DNA from 2 places in the Streptomyces sp. BK79 genome. Region 1 is predicted to be linked to the other one. Evidence: riboswitches for the same ligand, from Rfam matches in the RefSeq annotation. Region 1 holds a riboswitch; the other holds the start of a gene.
What was found. Region 1 has a riboswitch for glycine ahead of gcvP (aminomethyl-transferring glycine dehydrogenase). Riboswitches for the same ligand answer to the same signal wherever they lie in the genome.
Positions count from the first base shown of each region.

Region 2: linked by a shared signal. The riboswitch ahead of gcvT (glycine cleavage system aminomethyltransferase GcvT) and the one ahead of gcvP (aminomethyl-transferring glycine dehydrogenase) in region 1 are both predicted to bind glycine.

Region 1 covers NZ_JBHVOC010000007.1:280,661-291,565, reverse strand. The annotation lists gene ACFIF2_RS11640 (sugar phosphate nucleotidyltransferase) at 1-374, shown strand, start outside; gene ACFIF2_RS11635 (DUF881 domain-containing protein) at 542-1,378, shown strand; gene ACFIF2_RS11630 (small basic family protein) at 1,375-1,707, shown strand; gene ACFIF2_RS11625 (DUF881 domain-containing protein) at 1,713-2,555, shown strand; gene ACFIF2_RS11620 (FHA domain-containing protein) at 3,040-3,576, shown strand; gene ACFIF2_RS11615 (MerR family transcriptional regulator) at 3,621-4,358, shown strand; gene ACFIF2_RS11610 (bifunctional nuclease family protein) at 4,442-4,915, shown strand; gene ACFIF2_RS11605 (MerR family transcriptional regulator) at 5,110-5,793, shown strand; partial or broken gene ACFIF2_RS11600 (DNA polymerase IV) at 5,848-7,453, shown strand; gene ACFIF2_RS11595 (PRC-barrel domain-containing protein) at 7,375-7,746, opposite strand; glycine riboswitch at 7,896-7,991, shown strand; gene gcvP (aminomethyl-transferring glycine dehydrogenase) at 8,179-10,905, shown strand, end outside.
Region 2 covers NZ_JBHVOC010000017.1:468-11,372, reverse strand. The annotation lists gene ACFIF2_RS21730 (ABC transporter ATP-binding protein) at 1-86, opposite strand, end outside; gene ACFIF2_RS21725 (ABC transporter ATP-binding protein) at 101-1,198, opposite strand; gene ACFIF2_RS21720 (ABC transporter permease) at 1,195-2,193, opposite strand; gene ACFIF2_RS21715 (ABC transporter substrate-binding protein) at 2,302-4,101, opposite strand; gene ACFIF2_RS21710 (ABC transporter permease) at 4,172-5,179, opposite strand; gene ACFIF2_RS21705 (enhanced serine sensitivity protein SseB C-terminal domain-containing protein) at 5,495-6,292, opposite strand; gene ACFIF2_RS21700 (enhanced serine sensitivity protein SseB) at 6,420-7,223, opposite strand; gene ACFIF2_RS21695 (AAA family ATPase) at 7,299-7,967, opposite strand; glycine riboswitch at 8,148-8,241, shown strand; gene gcvT (glycine cleavage system aminomethyltransferase GcvT) at 8,398-9,516, shown strand; gene gcvH (glycine cleavage system protein GcvH) at 9,646-10,023, shown strand; gene glyA (serine hydroxymethyltransferase) at 10,038-10,905, shown strand, end outside.

The DNA.
Region 1 (10,905 bases):
TCGTCCCGGAGTTCAGCAGCGTCTACGACGGTACGGCGGCCTTCGTGCGGCTGATCGGGCTGGTGGCGCGGACACAGCTCACGCTGAGCCAGATCGACGCGCGGATCCCGCGGGCACACGTCCTCAAGCGCGATCTGGCGACCCCGTGGGCCGTCAAGGGTCTGGTGATGCGGCGGGTCGTCGAGGCGGCCGGAGACCGCTTCGTGGACACCACGGACGGTGTGCGGGTGGTGGAGACCGACGGGCGCTGGGTGATGGTGCTGCCCGACCCGGCCGAAGCGGTCACCCACCTGTGGGCGGAGGGCCCCGACGACGCCTCGGCCCAGGCGCTGCTCGACGAGTGGTCCGCCGTGGTGGACAGCGCGGGCCGGTAGAACTCACCGCACGGGTGCGTGCCGGACAAGTGTCCCCAAGGGGGCCTGTCCGGCACGCCGGTGGGGCCATTCGGAGGTAGTGGCCGTGCCGTGCGACGATGTGCGGCATGCCGCAGCCACCCCCCGTTCGGAGCACATCCACGCGGCCCGCCCGTCCGGACGCGTCCATGTCATTGCTCACCAACGTCATGGATCACAGTCTCGACGACGGCTATGCCGAGGCCGCCGCCAGGAAGCGCGCCGAGGGCGCCGGTGGTCTGCCCAAGACCCTGCGCGCCAAGCTCGGACTGGCCGCCGGGCTGGTGCTCGCGGCGCTGGTGGTGACGGTCGGTGCGGCCCAGGCACGGGTCGCCGCGCCCGCCGTGGCCAAGGAGCGGGAAGAGCTCATCGACCGTATCGAGGCAGAGACGTCGGCGGCCGACAAGCTGGAGGGGAGTGTCGACGAGCTACGCGAGGACGTGGGCGCGCGGCAGCGCGAGGCGCTCCAGGAGCACGGCGACGGTGACCGGTCCGAGCTTGTGGGCATCCTGTCCGGCGCGGTCGAGGTGCACGGCCCGGGCGTGAAGCTCGTCGTGAACGACGCCAAGGCCGCGGGCACGGGCGGTGACGGGCAGCCGCGCGGCGCCTCCGGGTTCTCCGACACGGGCCGCGTGCGGGACCGGGACATGCAGCGCGTGGTGAACGGGCTGTGGGAGTCGGGCGCCGAGGCGATCTCCATCAACGGACGGCGCCTGACGGCGCTGTCCGCCATCAGGGCCGCCGGTGACGCGATACTGGTCGACAACAAGCCGCTGGTACCGCCGTACACGGTGCTCGCGGTGGGGGACGGCGAGCGGCTCAGCCGCACTTTCCAGGACAGTGCCGACGGGCTGTACCTGCATGCCCTGCAGGAGAACTACGGCATCCGGACCGCCATCTCCGACGCGGACGACCTGGAGCTGCCGGCCGCCACGAGTGTGATCGTACGAACAGCACAGCCGATAACCGAGAAGGGCACATCGTGATCGCCGTACTGGGCCTCGTCGTGGGAGTCGTGGCCGGCCTGTTGGTCCGACCGGAGGTGCCGGCGGCCGTCGAGCCTTATCTGCCGATCGCCGTCGTGGCGGCGCTGGACGCCGTCTTCGGCGGGCTGAGGGCCATGCTCGACGGCATCTTCGATGACAAGGTCTTCGTGGTGTCGTTCCTCTCGAATGTGGTCGTGGCCGCGCTGATCGTGTTCCTGGGCGACAAGTTGGGCGTCGGGGCCCAGCTGTCCACCGGTGTCGTGGTCGTCCTCGGCATCCGCATCTTCTCCAACGCCGCGGCGATCCGACGCCACGTCTTCCGGGCGTGAGGCGGATGAGCGACGAGGAGGAGCGGAGCGCGCGCGGTCTGCGCGAGGAACTGCCGGACGAGGTGCCGCCGCCGCGGTCCCCGGTCGGCGACACGCCGGAGGTGCGGCCCGCGTCGCCGCCTGGCCCGTCGGGTCGGCAGCGGCTCGTCAAGGGGCTGTGGCCGCCCCGGCTCACCCGGGCCCAACTGATCGTCGCGCTGCTGCTGTTCGGCCTCGGGTTCGGGCTCGCGGTCCAGGTGGCGTCGAACAGCGAGGGCGACGGGGCGCTGCGCGGTGCCCGCCAGGAGGATCTCGTCCGCATCCTCGATGAACTGGACGACCGGACCCAGCGTCTTGAAGACGAGAAGCAGGGCCTCGAGAAGCAGCGCGACGAGCTGGAGAACAGCTCCGACCAGGCGGAGGAGGCCCGCAGGCAGACGCTCGAGAAGGAACGGCAACTCGGCGTCCTCGCGGGCACCGTGGCCGCGCAGGGCCCCGGCATCACGGTGACGATCGAGGACACGAAGGGAGCGGTCGAGGCGGACATGCTGCTCGACGCGATCCAGGAGCTGCGCGCGGCGGGTGCGGAGGCGATCCAGGTGAACGGTGTTCGGGTCGTCGCCGGCACGTACCTCACCGACTCCGGCAAGACCGTGAGCGTCGACGGGAACAAGATCAACGCGCCCTATCGTTTCCAGGTCATCGGCAAGCCGCAGGACCTGGAACCGGCTCTCAACATTCCTGGAGGCGTCGTGCAGACTCTGGAAAAGGAACAGGCCACCGTTACTGTTGAGCGGTCGAGCAAGATCGTCGTGGACGCCTTGCGAGCGGTGAAGCGGCCTGACTACGCTCGGTCGTCCTCCCAGTGAACCGGCGGTGCATGGGGGGCGTCCGGCCAGGGCATGAGGTTGCGGGGGGTCGGCGCACCGATTGGGTGGTGCGTGGTGGAAACTGTCCGGTGGAGACGGACGTTGTGAAGGTGTCCGGGTCGGCCAGTAGGTTCAGTCAGGGTTCGTCCTGCCCCACGGGCGGGTCTGTTTCGGTCAAGGGGAATCGCCCGTGAAGTTGTTTGCGAAGTTGTTCGGCAAGAGCGCGCGAGAGGGCAGCGACAACGCGACCGCTCGCCATCGGGCACAGCCCGACGCGGAGGGCCGACGTCCGATGTTCCGGGACCAGGTGGCTGGTCCGGGCGGTGACATTTCGGGTGGTCAGGGCGCGCCGTCTGTTGACCCTGCCCAGGCCGGCGGCATAGGTTTCGGCCAACCGTCAACCTCAGGTACGGGTGGAGGGTTTGCCCCCGGCCCGTACGCGTCGAACGCCCCGGCGGGGCAGCCGCGGCAGGAGGATCCGTCCATGTCGGCCCTGGTGTGTACGAGGTGCGGTAACCGCAACGCGGAGAACAGCCGCTTCTGCTCCAACTGCGGGGCGCCGCTGCGTGCCGGGGCGGTTCCGGAGCGTGCGTCCGAGACGACGTCCACGATCTCCATCTCCGGCCTCGAGGCGTACGACGCCGAGGTCACCGGCCAGACGGCGATGCCGGCGCTCTCTCCCGAGGCGCAGGCGGCCGTCGACGCGCTGCCGCTGGGCTCGGCCCTCCTGGTCGTGCGCCGCGGTCCGAACTCGGGCAGCCGCTTCCTGCTGGACGGCGAGCTGACCACCGCCGGGCGTCATCCGCAGAGCGACATCTTCCTGGACGACGTGACGGTCTCGCGCCGGCACGTGGAGTTCCGCCGCAGTCCGGACGGCTCGTTCACGGTGGCCGACGTCGGCAGCCTGAACGGTACGTACGTCAACCGCGAGCGTATCGACCAGGTCGCCCTGTCGAACGGTGACGAGGTGCAGATCGGCAAGTACCGGCTGGTGTTCTACGCGAGCCAGCGGGGTTACTGACCCGCCCCCGGGCCGTCGGCCCGGGGAACCTCCAGGGAAGGTCCATGCTTCGATCACCGAGCGGCGGCGCCGGGAGCGGTGCCGCCGTCACGGACAGTGGGCTGATGAGCATCGGCGCGGTGCTGAACGCGCTGCGTGACGAGTTTCCCGACATCAGCATCTCCAAGATCCGCTTCCTGGAGTCCGAGGGGCTCGTCGAGCCTCGGCGGACCCCGGCCGGGTACCGCAAGTTCAGCGCACACGACGTGGAGCGCCTCGGCCAGGTGCTGCGCATGCAGCGTGACCACTATCTGCCGCTGAAGGTGATCCGCGAGCACCTGGACGCCATGGAGCGCGGTGAGGCCAGGGCGTTGCCGTCGCTGGGCCGTCAGCGTGACGGGGAGCCGGTACCGGAGTCCGCCGAGGTGCCGACGGCGGCCCGGATCGGGCGGGAGGAGCTGCTCGCCGCTGCCGGGGTCGACGACCAGGAGCTGAAGGAGTGGGAGTCCTACGGGCTGCTCACTCCGCTGCCCGACGGGGCGTACGACGCCGAGGCGGTCACCGTGGCGTCGCTGGTGGTCCAGCTGGGGCGGTCCGGGATCGAGCCGCGGCACCTTCGGGTGATGAAGGCCGCCGCCGACCGGGAGGCCGGCCTGGTCGACCAGGTGGTGGCGCCGCTGAGACGGCACCGCAACCCGCAGACCAGGGCGCACGCGGAGGCCCGCACCAAGGAGCTGGCAGGGCTGGCGGTGAAGCTGCACGCCGCGCTGGTGCAGACCGCACTCGGTGTGCGACTGCCCTGAGCGGGCGGGTGCGGGAACCCGGATCGCCCACCCGATCCCGGCCCGACTACCCAAATGTCCCGGGCACGGCCTAGGGTTGCTGTGTGAACGAGCTCGATGTCGTAGGTGTCCGGGTCGAGATGCCCTCCAACCAACCGATCGTGCTGCTGCGCGAGGTGGGAGGCGACCGTTTCCTTCCCATCTGGATCGGGCCGGGGGAGGCGACGGCGATCGCCTTCGCCCAGCAGGGCATGGCTCCCGCGCGGCCGCTCACCCACGACCTGTTCAAGGACGTGCTGGAAGCCGTCGGCCAGGAGCTCACGGAAGTGCGCATCACCGACCTGCGGGACGGGGTCTTCTACGCCGAGCTGGTCTTCGCGAGCGGTGTCGAGGTGAGTGCGAGGCCGTCCGACGCCATAGCGCTGGCCCTGCGCACCGGAACGCCCATCTTCGGCAGCGACACGGTCCTCGACGACGCCGGCATCGCCATCCCGGACGAGCAGGAGGACGAGGTCGAGAAGTTCCGCGAGTTCCTCGACCAGATCTCGCCGGAGGACTTCGGGACCAGCAACCAGTGAGACGTGCGGCCGGGCGTCGCGCGACGGGCGTCGCGCGGCCCTCTCCGGGCACATTCGGCTAGCCTTTCCCCGCGGTTGGGCACGGTAAACCACTCGTAGGGTGATTATCACTCGGCGTGCCGAGTGTGGCGATCGTTGACGCACCCTTGGTGACTGCCTACCGTCGAGGAGGCAGGTCAAGGACGGAGGTCGGCGTGAGAATCAGCGGCGACGGTACGGCTGGGGGTGGCTCCGGGCACAGCCTCGGGGCAAGTGGTCCGTACCCTCCCCCGAACTCTCGGCTCCGCGCGGGCGGGGGGTATCCCCAGCACGGTGGCGCGGCCGACCGGGCTCCGCAGCGACCGGCTGCCGTGCCCGGGAGCGGAGGGGCGGCGCCCATGGCGTCCGAGCAGATCGGCTACCGCGGGCCTACGGCCTGCGCGGCCGCCGGCATCACCTACCGGCAGCTCGACTACTGGGCTCGCACGGGACTGGTCGAGCCCAGTGTGCGACCCGCGCACGGATCCGGGACGCAGCGTCTGTACAGCTTCCGCGACGTGGTCGTGCTGAAGATCGTCAAGCGCTTCCTCGACACCGGGGTGTCGTTGCAGAACATCCGCACCGCCGTCCAGCACCTCAGGGAGCGGGGTTTTCGCGACCTGGAGCGGATGACGCTGATGAGCGACGGCGCCACGGTCCACGAGTGCACCTCGCCCGACGAGGTGCACGCGCTGCTCCAGGGCGGCCAGGGCATTTTCGGCATCGCGGTCGGCGTGGTGTGGCGGGACGTGGAGAGCGCGCTGTCGCAGCTGCACGGCGAGCGGATCGACACGGGGGAGACCCTGGTCGGGCACAATCCCGCCGACGAGCTGGCCCGGCGGCGCAACCGGGCGGTCTGAACACCGGAGTGCTCCGGCGGCGCGTTGTCAGTGCCGTAGGGCAGCATCGGAGATGTGAGAACCGCGCCCACGATCCTGCATCTCGACATGGATGCCTTCTTCGCCTCGGTGGAGCAGGCGTCCAAGCCGAGCCTGCGCGGGAAGGCCGTCGTCGTGGGCGGCCTCGGGCCACGAGGGGTGGTCGCCACCTGCTCGTACGAGGCGCGGGTCTTCGGCGTCCACTCGGCGATGCCCATGGGCCAGGCCCGGCGGCTGGCCCCCAACGCCGCGTACCTCGTCCCGCGCTTCGAGCTCTACCGGTCGATCAGCGAGCAGGTGATGGGGCTGCTGCGGGCGCTGTCGCCGCTGGTGGAGCCGCTGAGCCTGGACGAGGCATTCGTGGACCTGGAGGCCGGTGGGGCGGCCTGGGACGCGGAGTCGGCGCGGCTGGCCGGGGCGCGACTGCGCGCGGACATCCGTGCCGTCACCGGCCTCACCGGTTCCGTCGGACTGGCGGCGTCCAAGATGCTCGCCAAGATCGCCTCGGAGGAGGCCAAGCCCGACGGGCTGGTGCTGATCCCGCCGGGCACGGAGCGGGCGATGCTGGAGCCGATGTCCGTGCGGACCCTGCCCGGGGTGGGGCCGGCGACGGGCGATCACCTGCGGCGGGCCGGGATCACCACGATCGGTGAACTGGCCGAGGCGGGCGAGGACGAACTCGTACGGCTGCTGGGCAAGGCGCACGGGCATGCCCTGTACGCCATGGCGCTGGCCCGCGACGACCGGCCCGTGGTGGCCGAGCGGGAGACCAAGTCGGTGTCGGTGGAGGACACGTACGACGTGGACATCCACGACCGGGTGCGGGTCGGCGTGGAGGTGGGGCGGCTGGCCGACCGGTGTGTACGGCGGCTGCGCGCGTCCGGGCTGTCCGGGCGGACCATCGTGCTGAAGGTGCGCAGGTACGACTTCTCGACGCTGACGCGTTCCGAGACCCTGCGCGGGCCGACCGACGACCCGGGGGTGGTGCGTGAGGCCGCGGCCCGGCTGCTGGACTCGGTGGACACCACGGGTGGCGTGCGATTGCTCGGGGTCGGCGTCAGCGGGCTCGCCGACTACACGCAGGAGGACCTGTTCGCGCAGGCGGCGGGGGAGCGGGCCGACGACCTCGTCGACGAGCCTGTCGACGAGCCCGCACGGGAGGAGCGGGAGTCCCCGGCCGAGCGCCGGTGGCCGTCGGGCCACGACGTGCGGCACGCGGAGTACGGGCACGGCTGGGTGCAGGGCAGCGGGCTGGGGCGGGTCACCGTGCGGTTCGAGACGCCGTACTCGCCCACCGGCCGGGTGCGGACCTTCCCGGTGGACGACCCGGAGCTGTCACCCGCGGACCCGCTGCCGCTGGTGCGGCCGGCGCCGCTCACTCCCGGGGACGCCGAGCCCGGCCCGGACGCCGGGGCGCGCGCGTCCGCGTCGATGGCCGGGGGCGGGGAGGCGGGCCCGAGTGCGCGCGCCGACGCCGATGCCGACGCCGATGCCGGATCGGCGGGGCCGGCTCACGTCGCCCCCGGTTAGCGCGGCCGCGGGAGGGCGGGGCCGTCAGGGCCGTCAGGCGTCTTCCTTGCCCGCCAGCTTGCCGAAGTCGTGGTCGGGGAGCGGGGGAGGGGCGGCGACATCGAGGCCGTAGTGGTGGTAGAGCTGGAGTTCCTGCTCCGGCGAGAGATGGCGGCCGACGCCGAAGTCGGGGGCTTCCTTGATCAGGGTCCGGTCGAAGGGCACGCGCAGGGTGCCGTCGACCAGTTCGCTCGGCTCCAGAGGCACGAAGGCGTCCCTGCTGAACAGGCCGGTGCGGATGGCCGCCCATTCGGGGACGCCGGTGGCGTCGTCGAGGTAGACCTCGTCGACGGTGCCGATCCGGGTGCCGTTGCGGTCGAAGGCCTTGCGGCCTATCAGGTTGCGCGGGTCGATGTCCGTACGCACGGGGCCCTCCACTTGGTCGCAGTGGGGCCGTGCACCAGCCGACCCACCAGCCGCCGAAATCATCCGTAGTACTACGAAAGAGCAGATATGGAGGGTCGGCCACTCGAAGGTCCGTGCGGTGACCTCGCTGGTACGCTGGCAACGGCTGCTGACCCCGTGCGGGAGAGTCCTCCAGACACCATCGGAGGCGCCGAAGGAGCAAATCCTCCCCGGAATCTCTCAGGCTCACGTACCGCACGGACGAGGTCACTCTGGAAAGCAGGGCGGGCACCGACGGCAGTCGGCGGCTCTCGCCCTCACCGACGGTGAAAGCCGGAAGAGCCCTCGGGCCCGACCGGTGAAGCTCTCAGGTCGAGATGACAGAGGGGGAGGCCGTTCGGGTACCCGCGCCGTGGTGCCCCTCGAAGGTCGTCAGACCAGGAGGCCTCCGCAATGACCGCCCACCGCATTCCGCTCTCCGAACTCGAACAGGCCATGCCGTTCGAGCAGCGCCACATCGGCCCCGACCAAGAGGCCCGGGCCAAGATGCTCGCGCAGGTCGGTTACGGTTCGCTCGACGAGCTGACGGCCGCCGCGGTGCCGGATGTGATCAAGAACGCCGACGCGCTGGACCTGCCGGGCGCCCGCTCCGAGGCCGAGGTGCTGGCCGAACTGCGTTCGCTGGCCGACCGCAACCAGGTCCTCGACTCCATGATCGGCCTCGGCTACTACGGCACCTTCACCCCGCCGGTCATCCTGCGCAACGTCATGGAGAACCCCGCCTGGTACACCGCGTACACGCCGTACCAGCCGGAGATCAGCCAGGGGCGTCTCGAGGCGCTGCTGAACTTCCAGACGATGGTCGCCGAGCTGACCGGCCTGCCGACGTCCGGTGCCTCGCTGCTCGACGAGGGCACCGCCGCCGCCGAGGCGATGGCGCTGTCCCGGCGCATGGGCAAGAACAAGAAGGGCCTCTTCCTGGTCGACGCGGACGCGCTGCCGCAGACCGTCGCCGTGATCCGGACCCGCGCCGAGCCGACCGGCGTCGAGGTCGTCGTCGCCGACCTGAGCGCGGGCATCCCCGCCGAGGTCGCCGAGCGGGAGATCAACGGCGTTCTGATCCAGTACCCGGGCGCCTCCGGTGCCGTCCGCGACATCAAGCCGGTGATCGACCGGGCGCACGAACTGGGCGCGCTCGTCACCGTCGCCGCCGACCTGCTCGCCCTCACGCTGCTGACCTCGCCCGGTGAGCTGGGCGCGGACATCGCCATCGGCACGACGCAGCGCTTCGGTGTGCCGATGGGCTTCGGCGGGCCGCACGCCGGCTACATGGCGGTGCACGAGAAGTTCGCGCGCAGCCTGCCCGGACGGCTCGTGGGCGTCTCCGTGGACGCGGACGGCAACAAGGCCTACCGGCTCGCCCTGCAGACCCGCGAGCAGCACATCCGCCGCGAGAAGGCCACCAGCAACATCTGCACCGCGCAGGTGCTGCTCGCCGTCATGGCCGGCATGTACGCCGTGTACCACGGTCCCGAGGGGCTGCGGGCCATCGCGCGGCGCACCCACCGGTACGCCTCCCTCATCGCGGCGGGCCTCGCGGCCTGCGGCGTCGAGGTCGTCCACGGGTCCTACTTCGACACCGTCACCGCGCGGGTGCCCGGCCGGGCCGCCGAGGTCGTCCACGCCGCCCGCGAGAACGGCATCAACCTCTGGCTCGTCGACGGCGACCACCTGTCGTTCGCCTGCGACGAGACCACCACCCGCGCCCAGGTCGCCGGCGTGTGGAACGCCTTCGGCGTCGAGGGAGACATCGAGGCGCTGGACGCGGCGACCGAGGAGACGCTGCCCGAGGCGCTGCTGCGCACGGACGACTTCCTCACCCATCCCGTCTTCCACCGGCACCGCTCCGAGACGGCGATGCTGCGCTACCTGCGCCGCCTGGCCGACCGGGACTACGCGCTGGACCGGGGCATGATCCCGCTGGGCTCCTGCACCATGAAGCTCAACGCGACCACCGAGATGGAGCCGGTCACCTGGTCCGAGTTCGGGGCGCTGCACCCCTTCGCGCCCGCCGAGCAGGCGCAGGGCTACCTGACCCTCATCCGCGAGCTGGAGGAGCGGCTGGCCGAGGTCACCGGGTACGACAAGGTGTCCCTCCAGCCGAACGCCGGGTCGCAGGGCGAGTTCGCCGGCCTGCTCGCCGTCCGCGGCTACCACCGCGCCAACGGCGACGACCAGCGCACCGTCTGCCTCATCCCGTCCTCCGCGCACGGCACCAACGCCGCCAGCGCCGTGATGGCCGGCATGAAGGTCGTCGTCGTGAAGACCGCCGGGGACGGTGAGATCGACGTCGAGGACCTGCGGGCCAAGATCGAGCAGTACCGCGACGAGCTGGCCGTGCTGATGATCACGTACCCCTCCACGCACGGCGTCTTCGAGGAGCACGTCGCCGACATCTGCGCCCGGGTGCACGACGCCGGCGGCCAGGTCTACGTGGACGGCGCCAACCTCAACGCCCTGGTCGGCCTCGCCAAGCCGGGCCACTTCGGCGGCGACGTCTCGCACCTGAACCTGCACAAGACCTTCTGCATCCCGCACGGCGGCGGCGGTCCCGGCGTCGGCCCCGTGGCCGTACGGTCGCACCTGGCGCCGTACCTGCCCAACCACCCCCTGCAGCCCGCGGCCGGTCCGCAGACGGGCGTCGGCCCGATCTCGGCGGCGCCCTGGGGTTCGGCCGGCATCCTGCCGATCTCCTGGTCGTACGTCCGGCTGATGGGCGGCGAGGGGCTCAAGCGGGCCACGCAGGTGGCCGTGCTGTCCGCCAACTACATCGCCAAGCGCCTGGAGCCGCACTACCCGGTGCTCTACACCGGCCCGGGCGGCCTGGTCGCGCACGAGTGCATCATCGACCTGCGTCCGCTGACCAAGGCGACCGGCGTGAGCGTCGACGACGTCGCCAAGCGGCTGATCGACTACGGCTTCCACGCGCCGACGATGTCGTTCCCGGTGGCCGGAACGCTGATGATCGAGCCGACCGAGTCCGAGGACCTGAACGAGCTGGACCGGTTCTGCGAGGCGATGATCGCCATCCGCGCGGAGATCGAGAAGGTCGGTTCCGGCACCTGGTCCGCGGACGACAACCCGCTGCGCGGCGCGCCGCACACCGCGGGCGCGCTGGGC
Region 2 (10,905 bases), on a different contig from region 1:
AGCCCGGTCACCTTCAGCAGGACCTCGCCGGGTGCGGGGTCCGCCTTGGTGGCCACGGTGCCCTCGCTCTGCGCGGGGATGCTCACTGCCTTGTCGTCGCTCACAGCTTCGGCGCAATCTCTTCGGTCCAGATACGCTCCCGCTGCTCCTGCGACATGTGGCAGGCGGCCCAGTGCTTGCTGCCGACCTCGGACAGCTCGGGGCGGACCGTGCGGGTGACGTCGTCCTTGGGCACGTCGGCGTACGGGCAGCGCGGGTTGAAGGCGCAGCCGGACGGCAGGTTGATCAGGGAGGGCGGGGAGCCCTTGACCGGGATGAGGCGTTCCTGCTGGTCGCGGTCGAGCCGCGGCATCGAGCCGAGCAGGCCCCAGGTGTAGGGGTGCCGGGGCTCGTAGAACACCTTCTCCGCCGGGCCCCGCTCGACGCAGCGGCCGCCGTACATCACCAGGAGGTCGTCGGCCAGTTCGGCGACGACGCCCAGGTCGTGGGTGATGACGATGACCGCGGAGCCGAACTCCTTCTGCAGGTCGCGGATCAGGTCGAGGATCTGCGCCTGGACGGTCACGTCCAGGGCGGTCGTCGGCTCGTCCGCGATGAGCAGCTCGGGGTTGTTGACCAGCGACATGGCGATCATCGCGCGCTGGCGCATACCGCCGGAGAACTCGTGCGGGAAGCTGTCCACGCGCTTGTCCGGCTGCGGGATGCCGACGCGGTCGAGCATCTCCACGGCCCGGCGCTTGGCGGTCTTCTTGTCCACGGGGTGGTGGATGCGGTACGCCTCCACGATCTGCTGCCCGATCGTGTAGTACGGGTGCAGCGCGGACAGCGGGTCCTGGAAGATCATCGACATCTGCCGGCCGCGCAGCTTGCGCACGTGGTCCGGGTCGGCGGACAGCAGCTCGGTGCCGTCCAGCCAGATCTCGCCCGAGAGCCGCGCCTTGCGCTTGCCGTACTGGCCGGCGGTGTGCAGGCCCATGATGCCGAGGCTGGTCACCGACTTGCCGGAGCCGGACTCGCCGACGATGCCGAGGGTCTTGCCCTTCTCCAGCTGGAAGCTGAGCCCGTCGACGGACTTGACCAGGCCGTCGTCGGTCGGGAAGTGCACCTTCAGGTCGCGTACTTCCAGGAAGGCCTTCGGCGCGGGCGAGGTGCCGGTGGGCTCGCCCACGGCAGCTCCGCTCTTGCTCAGTTCGGTCATGTGAGCCTCACTCGGGGGTCGATCACGGCGTACAGGACGTCCACCACGAGGTTGGCGATGAGCACCGCGAGAGAAGTGATCAGGACGACGCCCAGGATGAAGGGCAGGTCCTGGTTCTGGATCGCGTCCAGCACCTTCTGGCCGAGGCCGGGGAGGCTGAACGTGGTCTCGGTCAGGATAGCGCCGCCCATGAGGGCGCCGAGGTCCATGCCGAGCATGGTGAGCAGCGGGGTCAGGGTCGACCGCATGGCGTGCTTGCGGATGACGACCTGCTCCTTGAGGCCCTTGGCGCGCGCGGTGCGGATGTAGTCCTCGCCGAGGATCTCCATCATGGTCGCCCGGGTGATGCGGGCGTACATCGCGGCGTAGAGGAAGGCCAGGGTGACCCAGGGCAGGATCATGCCGCCGAACCAGCCGGAGAGGCTCTCCTCCAGCGGGACGAACTCCGCGTTGATCCAGCCCAGGCTGTGCGAGAACACCGCGAGGCTGAGCAGACCGGTGAAGTAGATGGGGAGGGAGACGCCCGCGAGCGCGACGACCATCGCACCGCGGTCCCACAGGGTGCCCCGCTTGAGGGCGGAGAGCACACCCGCCGCGAGACCGAAGATCAGCCAGAGGACGGCCGCACCGAGCGCGAGAGCCAGGGTCACCGGGAAACGCTCGGTCAGCACCGGCCAGACGGCCTGTTCGCTGCGGAAGGAGTAGCCGAAGCACGGGGCGGAGCACTGGGTGACGTCGCCGCCGCCGGAGTAGGTGCGGCCCGCGAAGATGCCCTTGAAGAACTCCCAGGCCTGGACGAAGATCGGGTCGCCCAGTCCCAGCTTCTGCCGCACCGCCTCGACGGCGGCCGGGTCGGCCTGCTTGCCCACGAAGCTCGTGGCGATGTCGACGCCCGCCCACTTGGGGACGAGGAAGAAGATGCCGAAGACCACCAGGATGATGACCACGAGCATCACTACGGCGGCGAACAGCCGCCTGATGAGGTAAGCGAGCACAGCTTACGGCCCGCCGCGGACCGCGGGCCGCCGGAGGTCTTCCGGCGGCCCGCGCTCACGCCGCGCCGGCCTTCACCTGCCTTTCGTGCCGTACGGCGGGTGTACCGGTTACTTCGCGGAGGACTTCAGGCCGAGGTTGACGAAGTCGTACATACCGCTGTAACCGTCGGTGGTGTACACGTTCGCCAGTCGGCTGGAGCGCCAGTTGATGAACTTCTCGAAGACGAAGGGCAGGTAGTAGCCGCCCTCCATGACCTTGTGGTTGATCTGCTTGGCGATGTCGGCCTTGCCGGCGTCGTCGAGCGTGGTGACGTACTTGTCGAACAGGCCGTCGATCGCCTTGTCCTTGATGAGGGCGTAGTTGTTGTTGCCGCTCTCGAGGATGTAGCTGCTGTCCCACAGGGGCAGACCGTAGCCCTGGACGGACGGGAAGTCCGGGCCCCAGCCCATGATGATGATGCCGTAGCCCTTCTTCTTCACGTTGGCGGGGCTACCGATGATGCCGGCGGTCTGGGAGCCGTCGTACTGGTCGATGTCGACGGTGATGCCGACCTTCTTCAGCGACGCCTGGAGGGACTCGGCGGTGGCCACCTCGACCGGCTTGTTGTTGCGGACCGCGATGGTGGTCTTGAAGCCGTTGGGCTTGCCGCAGGCCTTCAGCTCTTCCTTGGCCTTGGCGATGTTGCCCTTCTTGTTCGCCCCGGCCATCTCGTACGGGTCGTAGCTCTGGCCCTCGGAGCCCGGGACGGCCGGCGGCAGCATGTTGGTGCCGATGTCGCCACCGGCGACCGGGCCGCCGCGCGCGGTCTGGAGCGAGACGTGGTCGGCCCCGTAGAGCACGGCCTTGCGGCAGTGGATGTTGTCGAACGGCTTCACGCTCTGCGGGAACACCGCGTAGCGGATGTAGCCGGAGACCGGGTTGTCCAGGTTGCCCTTGTGCTGCTTCAGGGCGGTGGTGCGGCCCTGCGGGGACAGGCCGGTCTGGGCCAGGTCCAGGTCGTAGTCGCCGGCGATCAGACGCTGGTCCAGCTCGTTGGCGTTGGTGAAGAACTTGATCGAGATCTTGTCCGGGTACGCCTTGCGGACCGGGTCCGACTCCTGCTTCCACTCGGTGTTGCGGACCAGGACGAGGTCCTTGCCCGGGTTGTACGACTGGAACTTGTACGGGCCGGAGGAGAACGGGTGCAGGCCGTACTTGGACTTGGTGTCCTTGTCCTGGCGGACCGGGGACGCCGAGGTGAGGGCCAGCATCTCCTCGAAGTCCGAGTTGGCCTTCGGCAGCTTGAAGATGATGGTCTTGTCGTCGGGCGTCTCGATCGCCTTGAGACCGAGCTTGTCCTTGGACTTGTCCTTGTAGGGGCCCTGGTACTCGCCCTTGGGGTCGAGGACGTCCTTCAGGTACACCGGACCGCCGGAGAGCACGTCCTGCGCCCAGACGCGCTCGATGCCGTACTTCACGTCCTTGGACGTGATCGGCTTGCCGTCCTCCCACGTGATGCCGTCACGCAGGGTGTACGTGTAGGTCTTGCCGTCGTCCGAGACCTTGGCGAGCCCGGTCGCGAGGTCCGGGGTCACGCCGGCGCCGGCCTTGCCCGGCTCGGTGGCGTTCGTGACGAGCTGGCGGGAGTAGTAGCGGGAGAAGTTCCACATGAAGCCGTAGTAGCCGCGCGTGGTGTCCCACGAGTCGGCGTCCTGGGCGCTGGCGAACTTCAGCTCGCCGCCCTTCTTGGCCAGGTCGGCCTGGGCGACCTTGTTGTTCGCGGCGTCGAAGCCGGCCGCGCCGTTCTTCGATCCCCCGCCGTCGCTGTCACCGCCGCCGCCGCACGCCGCCGTGGTCAGCAGCGCGGCGACCACTGCGGCAGCGGCCATGGCCTGCTTGCGCCGCCCTGAGGTGCGTTGGGTAGTCACGATCTCGGATCCTCCGGATTAGATGAGAGACCCCGTGCTGGAGCCACGGGTCGCTTGCCGGTACGGCAGGTCAGCGGGAGCCCTTCGGGTCCAGCGCGTCGCGTACGCCGTCACCGAAGAGGTTGAAGGCAAGAACGGTGATGAAGATCGCCACACCCGGGACCACCATGTACATGGGGTCCGACTGGTAGTAGTCGATCGCGCTCGAGAGCATCTGCCCCCAGGACGACGTGGGCGGCTTGACGCCCACGCCCAGGAAGCTGAGTGCCGCCTCGGTGAGGATGTTGGTGGGGATCATCATCGTCGTGTAGACGATGATCGGCGCCACCAGGTTGGGCAGCAGTTCCTTGAAGAGGATGTAGAGCCGTCCGGCACCCAGGGACCGGGCCGCCTCGACGTACTCGCGTTCACGCATCGAGAGCGTCTGGCCGCGCACCACGCGTCCGATGTAGGGCCAGCCGAAGAAACCGATGACCAGGATCATCACGAACAGGCGCACGCCCGTGCCGCTGAGACCGAGCATCTCGTTCGGCATGACGGAGACCAGCGCGATGATGAAGAGCAGCTGCGGGAAGGCGAGCAGGCCGTCCATGACGCGGCTGATGAGGGCGTCGACCCAGCCGCCGAAGAAGCCGGCCAGGATGCCCAGGACGGTGCCGAGGATCACGGCGACGATCGCGGACAGGAAGCCGACGAGCAGCGAGATCCGGGCCCCGTGGACGATGCGGGCGAAGATGTCGCGGCCGTTGACGGGCTCCACGCCGAGCCAGTGCTCGCCGCTGATGCCGCCCAGAGAACCGGTGGGCGTACCGAAGAGCGGGTCGATCAGGTCCTCGTGGTAGACGTCCGGGTCCTGCCCGACGAGGTTGGTGATCACGGGCGCGAGCAGCGCGACCACGACGAGGAAGAGCACCACAACGCCGCCCGTGAGGGCCAGCTTGTCCCGTTTCAGGCGCTCCCAGGCGATCCGGCCCAGGGAACGCCCCTGTACCGCCTTGGCCTCGGCGCCGGCAACCGCCGCTTCCTCGGCGGCACTCGGGGCCGCTTCCGCGGTCGGCTCGTGCAATGGTGCCGTCATCTGGCAGGGACCCCTCTCAACCGGCGGTAGCCGGCCCGCACTTGCCGCTGTAGCGGCGTGATCAGTCCGTCGTACACAGGGGCGGACTCCCACCCCTTGCTGCGGGAGTCTTCAACGCTTTGGCGATCTATAGCCAGACTTGACGGGGAATGGATGCGTAACCGTGATGCTGTTCGAGGTGTTCCGTTATCCGGACAGTGGGTAACGGGGGCCGGACGCGGACGAGTTGGGGCATCAGGTGCAATACGGGGCCTTACGCCCACATCTACGCGCGAAGATCGGCTCCCACCATCGCCGGAGCGGGCCCCGCGACGATCAGTACCGGCCCGGGGCCGGGGGGTAGCCGTACCCGCCGGCGGGGGCCTGCGCGGGGGCGGACCCGTGCGCCTCGCGGTCGTAGAAGGGGCGGGCGTGGGCACGCAGCCACATGGCGACCGGGTCGTGCGCGTCGGTCATCGCGACCGTCGACACCGGCAGCCCGTCCGGGACCGCGCCGACGGACTGCTGCATCATCGCCCGCACCGCGTCGACGGCCGGCGGAGAGGTGTCGTACACGTCGAGGCCGATGGCGAGATACGGCGCGCCCAGCGCCGGCTGCACCCAGGCGCGGCGCAGCGCGCGGACGGCCGGGGTACGGTGCGCGTTCTGCGCGAGCAGGGCGTAGAACTGGGGGATCTCGATGGCCGGTTCGGACAGGCGCAGCGGCCCGGCGGGCTGGCGGTCCAGGCCGGAGGCGATGCGGCGCAGGTCGGGCCACGGGATACCGACCCCGCCGCCGGGGGCGTGCGGGTTGAGCCAGAGGCCATAGTGGTCCGGGTAGAGGGCGCGGGCCACCTCCAGGCCGTCGACCACCTCGTACGACCGGTTCCAGCCGCTGGCCGACAGCTCCTGGGCGGAGGTGACGCAGGGCGCGTAGCCGAAGCCGTCGACCTCCATGTTCCCGTACTGGGCGTCCGGGGAGCCGGCCTGGCCGTGCCAGAGCAGCATCCAGACCTGGCCGGAAGTGGGGCCGGCGAGCGCACGCAGCAGGGCCTCGTAGGCGTCGTAGCGCCCGGGGGTCACCTGGCGCAGCATGTGCTCGACCTGCCCGGTCGTCGTGCCGCTGGCGCTCACGTGTATCGCCCCTTCGAGAAGTTCCCCGGTTGTGAAAACAGCTTAAGGCTCCGCCGGGCGGGGGGTGCCTACGCGCTCGGGGGTTCGGTGCCCCGCGTCGGCGGGTGCGCCACGTCCTCGTCGGCGTCTACAGGTCCCGGTCGTAGAACGGGCGGACGTTCGCGCGCATCCAGTCGCACACCGGGTCCTGGGCCGCCTCCAGCAGGACCAGGTTGACCGGGGTCTTCAGCGGGGCCTTGGCCAGGGCCCGGCCCAGGGCGTCCAGGGGGAGGGCCCGGGCGTCGCCCTCCCAGTGGGTGAGTTCGACGCCGACGAACATGACCGGGTCGGCGGTCTCGACGGCGGCGAGGCAGCGGCGGGCGGTGCGGACGACGCCGGTCGCGGCGAACTCGGCGGACGCGGCGGCCAGGAAGTCCACCGGGTCGTCCTGCCAGTCCGGCTCGAACAGGCGGACCCGGCCGCCGGACGCGGGCCCGTCCAGCGGGGTGCGGCCGGCCCGGCACAGCTCGGCCACGGCGGGCGGCGGCAGCGGGATGCCGACCACACCCTCGGGGTTCACGGCGATGCCGACCTGCGGGGGCAGGCCGCGGGCGAACTCCACGGCGGGCGCGATGGTGTACGCCATCTCCGCGCCGGCGACCTGGCGGAGCTGCTCCTCGGAACTGAAGACCGGCACGTAGGCCTGGCCGTCGATCTCCAGGGAGGGCAGGTCGAGGGGGCCGCTGTGGGGACCGCCGCCGTTCGGCAGGGGTATCCACAGGAAGCTGCGGCCGAGCACCTCCACGATCCGGCCGCCGGCGCCCGGCACGCCGAGGGAGGCGGACAGCACCTCCTCCAGCTCGTTGCCGGGCCACCCGCCGTGCGGGTGGGGGTGCGCCTGCGCCGGGATGCCGGCGGAGAAGTCCGCCGGGAGGCCCCCTGGGAAGTCCATCTGCCTACCGCCTGCCTGGTACCGCTGCTGTGGCTGAAAAGGCTAACCCGTTCGGCCCCGCGGTCCTACGCTGCGTCACCCCGTGAAGGCGATCCGGCGCAGGGTGTCCGCCGCGGGCCGGTCCAGGAGGATCGCCGAGACGCAGCCGGCGGGCAGGGTGCCCCCGGTCACCGCGCGCAGCAGGCGGGCGTTGGCCGCGCGGTGCCGCGCGAACGCGTACCGCGACACGCCCCGGCCGCGCTCGCGCTGCCCGGCCAGCGCCTCTCCGGCGTCGACGTCCAGCAGCAGCAGGTGCAGGGTGCCCTCCCGGCGGCGGGCCTCGCGGGCCAGCCAGGCGCGCACCCAGGCCTGGGTGCCGCAGTCGTGCACGACGACGCCCTCGCCGGAGCGCAGCGCCTTGCGCAGCCCGGCGTAGTGGGCGAAGCGGACCAGGGGGCGGTAGAGCGCGTACGGCAGGAAGCGCGGCATGCGGCGGTCCCAGCGGTCGCGGGTGTCCTGGGAGTCGATGCGCGGGCCGCGCACGGTCCGCCGCATCAGCGTGGACTTGCCGCTGCCGGGCAGGCCGGTGATCACCACCAGGTCCCGGGGGCCGAAGAGCAGGGCGTGCGGGCTGCGGCCGCCGCGGTCCCGCAGGTCGCGGACGACGGGTGCGGGCACTTCGGCGCACGCCTCCGGGGCCGGGGCGGCGGGCTGCTCGGGCAGCGCGAGACCGGAGGTGGCGGCGTACGCCGTGGTCCTGTTCACCGTGATCGTCCTCCCCTGGGGCGGTTCACGAGTTCCCATCCCCGTCGAGTGTAAAGAGAAGGTAATCCCCAGGTCTCGCGTTTTCGTGCGCTTACTGCCACAGGCCGGTCACAGAAAGCGGTCTGCCCACGGACGGGCGGGGCGTGCAATGATGGCGGCGCCAACTGCATACCGGCCGTTTGAATCCGCGCGGGAGAGTCCCCGGCCGCGCCGGGGCGCCGAAGGAGCAAGTCCCTCCCTTGAATCTCTCAGGCCCCGTTACCGCGCGGGCGAGGCACATCTGAAAAGCGGGCCGCCGCTCGACGGCTGCCCCACCCAAGGTGCAAGTCCTGACCGCCGTGCTCCGGTGGTCGTGGCGAACCTCTCAGGTTTCGATGACAGATGGGGAGGACCGACCTCGCCACGTCCTGTCCTGGGAGACGACCGACCGATGAGCAGTACAGAACTCCGCCGTACCGCGCTCGACGCGACGCATCGCGCGCTCGGCGCGACGATGACCGACTTCGCCGGCTGGGACATGCCGCTGCGCTACGGCTCCGAGCGGGACGAGCACGTCGCGGTGCGCACCCGGGCCGGGCTCTTCGACCTCTCGCACATGGGCGAGATCACGGTCACCGGGCCGCAGGCCGCCGCGCTGCTGGACTTCGCGCTGGTCGGCAACATCGGCGGTGTGAAGCCGGGCCGCGCCCGCTACACCATGATCTGCCGCGAGGACGGCGGCATCCTGGACGACCTGATCGTCTACCGGCTCGGTGACACCGAGTACATGGTGGTCGCCAACGCCTCCAACGCCCAGGTGGTGCTGGACGCGCTGACCGAGCGGGCCGCCGGCTTCGACGCCGAGGTGCGCGACGACCGGGACGCCTACGCGCTGCTCGCCGTGCAGGGCCCCGAGTCCCCGGCCATCCTCGCCTCGCTCACCGACGCCGACCTGGACGGCCTGAAGTACTACGCCGGTCTGCCCGGCACCGTCGCGGGCGTCCCGGCGCTCATCGCGCGCACCGGCTACACCGGCGAGGACGGCTTCGAGCTGTTCGTGCGGCCCGAGCACGCCGTGGAGCTGTGGCAGGCGCTGACCAAGGCGGGCGAGGGCGCCGGGCTGGTCCCGTGCGGCCTGTCCTGCCGGGACACGCTCCGCCTGGAGGCGGGCATGCCGCTGTACGGGCACGAGCTGACGACCGCGCTGACGCCCTTCGACGCCGGGCTCGGCCGGGTGGTGAAGTTCGAGAAGGAGGGCGACTTCGTCGGGCGCGCCGCGCTCACCGAGGCCGCCGCCCGCGCCGAGCAGAACCCGCCGCGCGTCCTGGTCGGCCTGGTCGCCGAGGGCCGCCGGGTCCCGCGCGCCGGGTACCAGGTCGTCACCGGCGGCGAGGTGATCGGCGAGGTCACCTCCGGCGCGCCGTCCCCGACGCTGGGCAGGCCGATCGCCATGGCGTACGTCGACCCCGCGCACGCGGCGCCGGGCACCGAGGGTGTCGGCGTGGACATCCGGGGCAGCCACGAGCCGTACGAGATCGTGGCGCTGCCGTTCTACAAGCGCCAGAAGTAGAGACTGGGCGGACGGCGGGGCCCTCGTCGCCCCGCACCGCGTCCTCGCTGCTCACCAGCGGTTCCAGCGGTCCCTTCATCAGCAGCCCCCCTTCACCAGCACTTCCTCGCGTACAGGAGAATTCAGGCCATGAGCAACCCCCAGCAGCTGCGCTACAGCAAGGAGCACGAGTGGCTGTCGGCCGCCGAGGACGGCGCCTCGACGGTCGGCATCACGGAGCACGCGGCCAACGCGCTCGGTGACGTGGTCTTCGTCCAGCTCCCCGAGGTCGGCGCGTCGGTGTCCGCGGGCGAGACCTGCGGCGAACTGGAGTCCACCAAGTCGGTCTCCGACCTGTACTCCCCCGTCTCCGGTGAGGTCACCGAGGTCAACGAGGACGTCGTCAACGACCCGTCGCTGGTGAACTCCGCGCCCTTCGAGGGCGGCTGGCTGTTCAAGGTGCGCGTCACGGACGAGCCGGCCGACCTGCTCTCCGCCGACGAGTACACCGCCTTCACCGCCGGCTGAGGAGTCACGACCGCATGTCGATTCTGAACACCCCCCTGCACCAGCTCGACCCCGACGTCGCCGCCGCCGTCGACGCCGAGCTGGACCGCCAGCAGTCCACCCTCGAGATGATCGCCTCGGAGAACTTCGCCCCGGTCGCGGTCATGGAGGCCCAGGGCTCGGTCCTCACCAACAAGTACGCCGAGGGCTACCCGGGCCGCCGCTACTACGGCGGCTGCGAGCACGTCGACGTGGTCGAGCAGATCGCGATCGACCGGGTCAAGGCGCTCTTCGGCGCCGAGCACGCCAACGTGCAGCCGCACTCGGGCGCCCAGGCCAACGCGGCCGCGATGTTCGCGCTGCTCAAGCCCGGCGACACGATCATGGGTCTGAACCTCGCCCACGGCGGGCACCTGACCCACGGCATGAAGATCAACTTCTCCGGCAAGCTCTACGACGTCGTCCCGTACCACGTCGGCGACGACGGCCAGGTCGACATGGCCGAGGTGGAGCGCCTCGCCAAGGAGCACAAGCCGAAGCTGATCGTGGCCGGCTGGTCGGCCTACCCCCGTCAGCTGGACTTCGCCGCGTTCCGCAAGGTCGCGGACGAGGTCGGCGCCTACCTCATGGTCGACATGGCGCACTTCGCCGGTCTGGTCGCCGCGGGCCTGCACCCGAACCCTGTCCCGCACGCCCACGTGGTCACCACCACCACCCACAAGACGCTGGGCGGCCCGCGCGGCGGTGTGATCCTCTCCACGGCCGAGCTGGCCAAGAAGATCAACTCCGCCGTCTTCCCCGGTCAGCAGGGTGGCCCGCTGGAGCATGTGGTGGCCGCAAAGGCCGTCGCCTTCAAGGTCGCCGCGAGCGAGGACTTCAAGGAGCGCCAGCGTCGTACGCTGG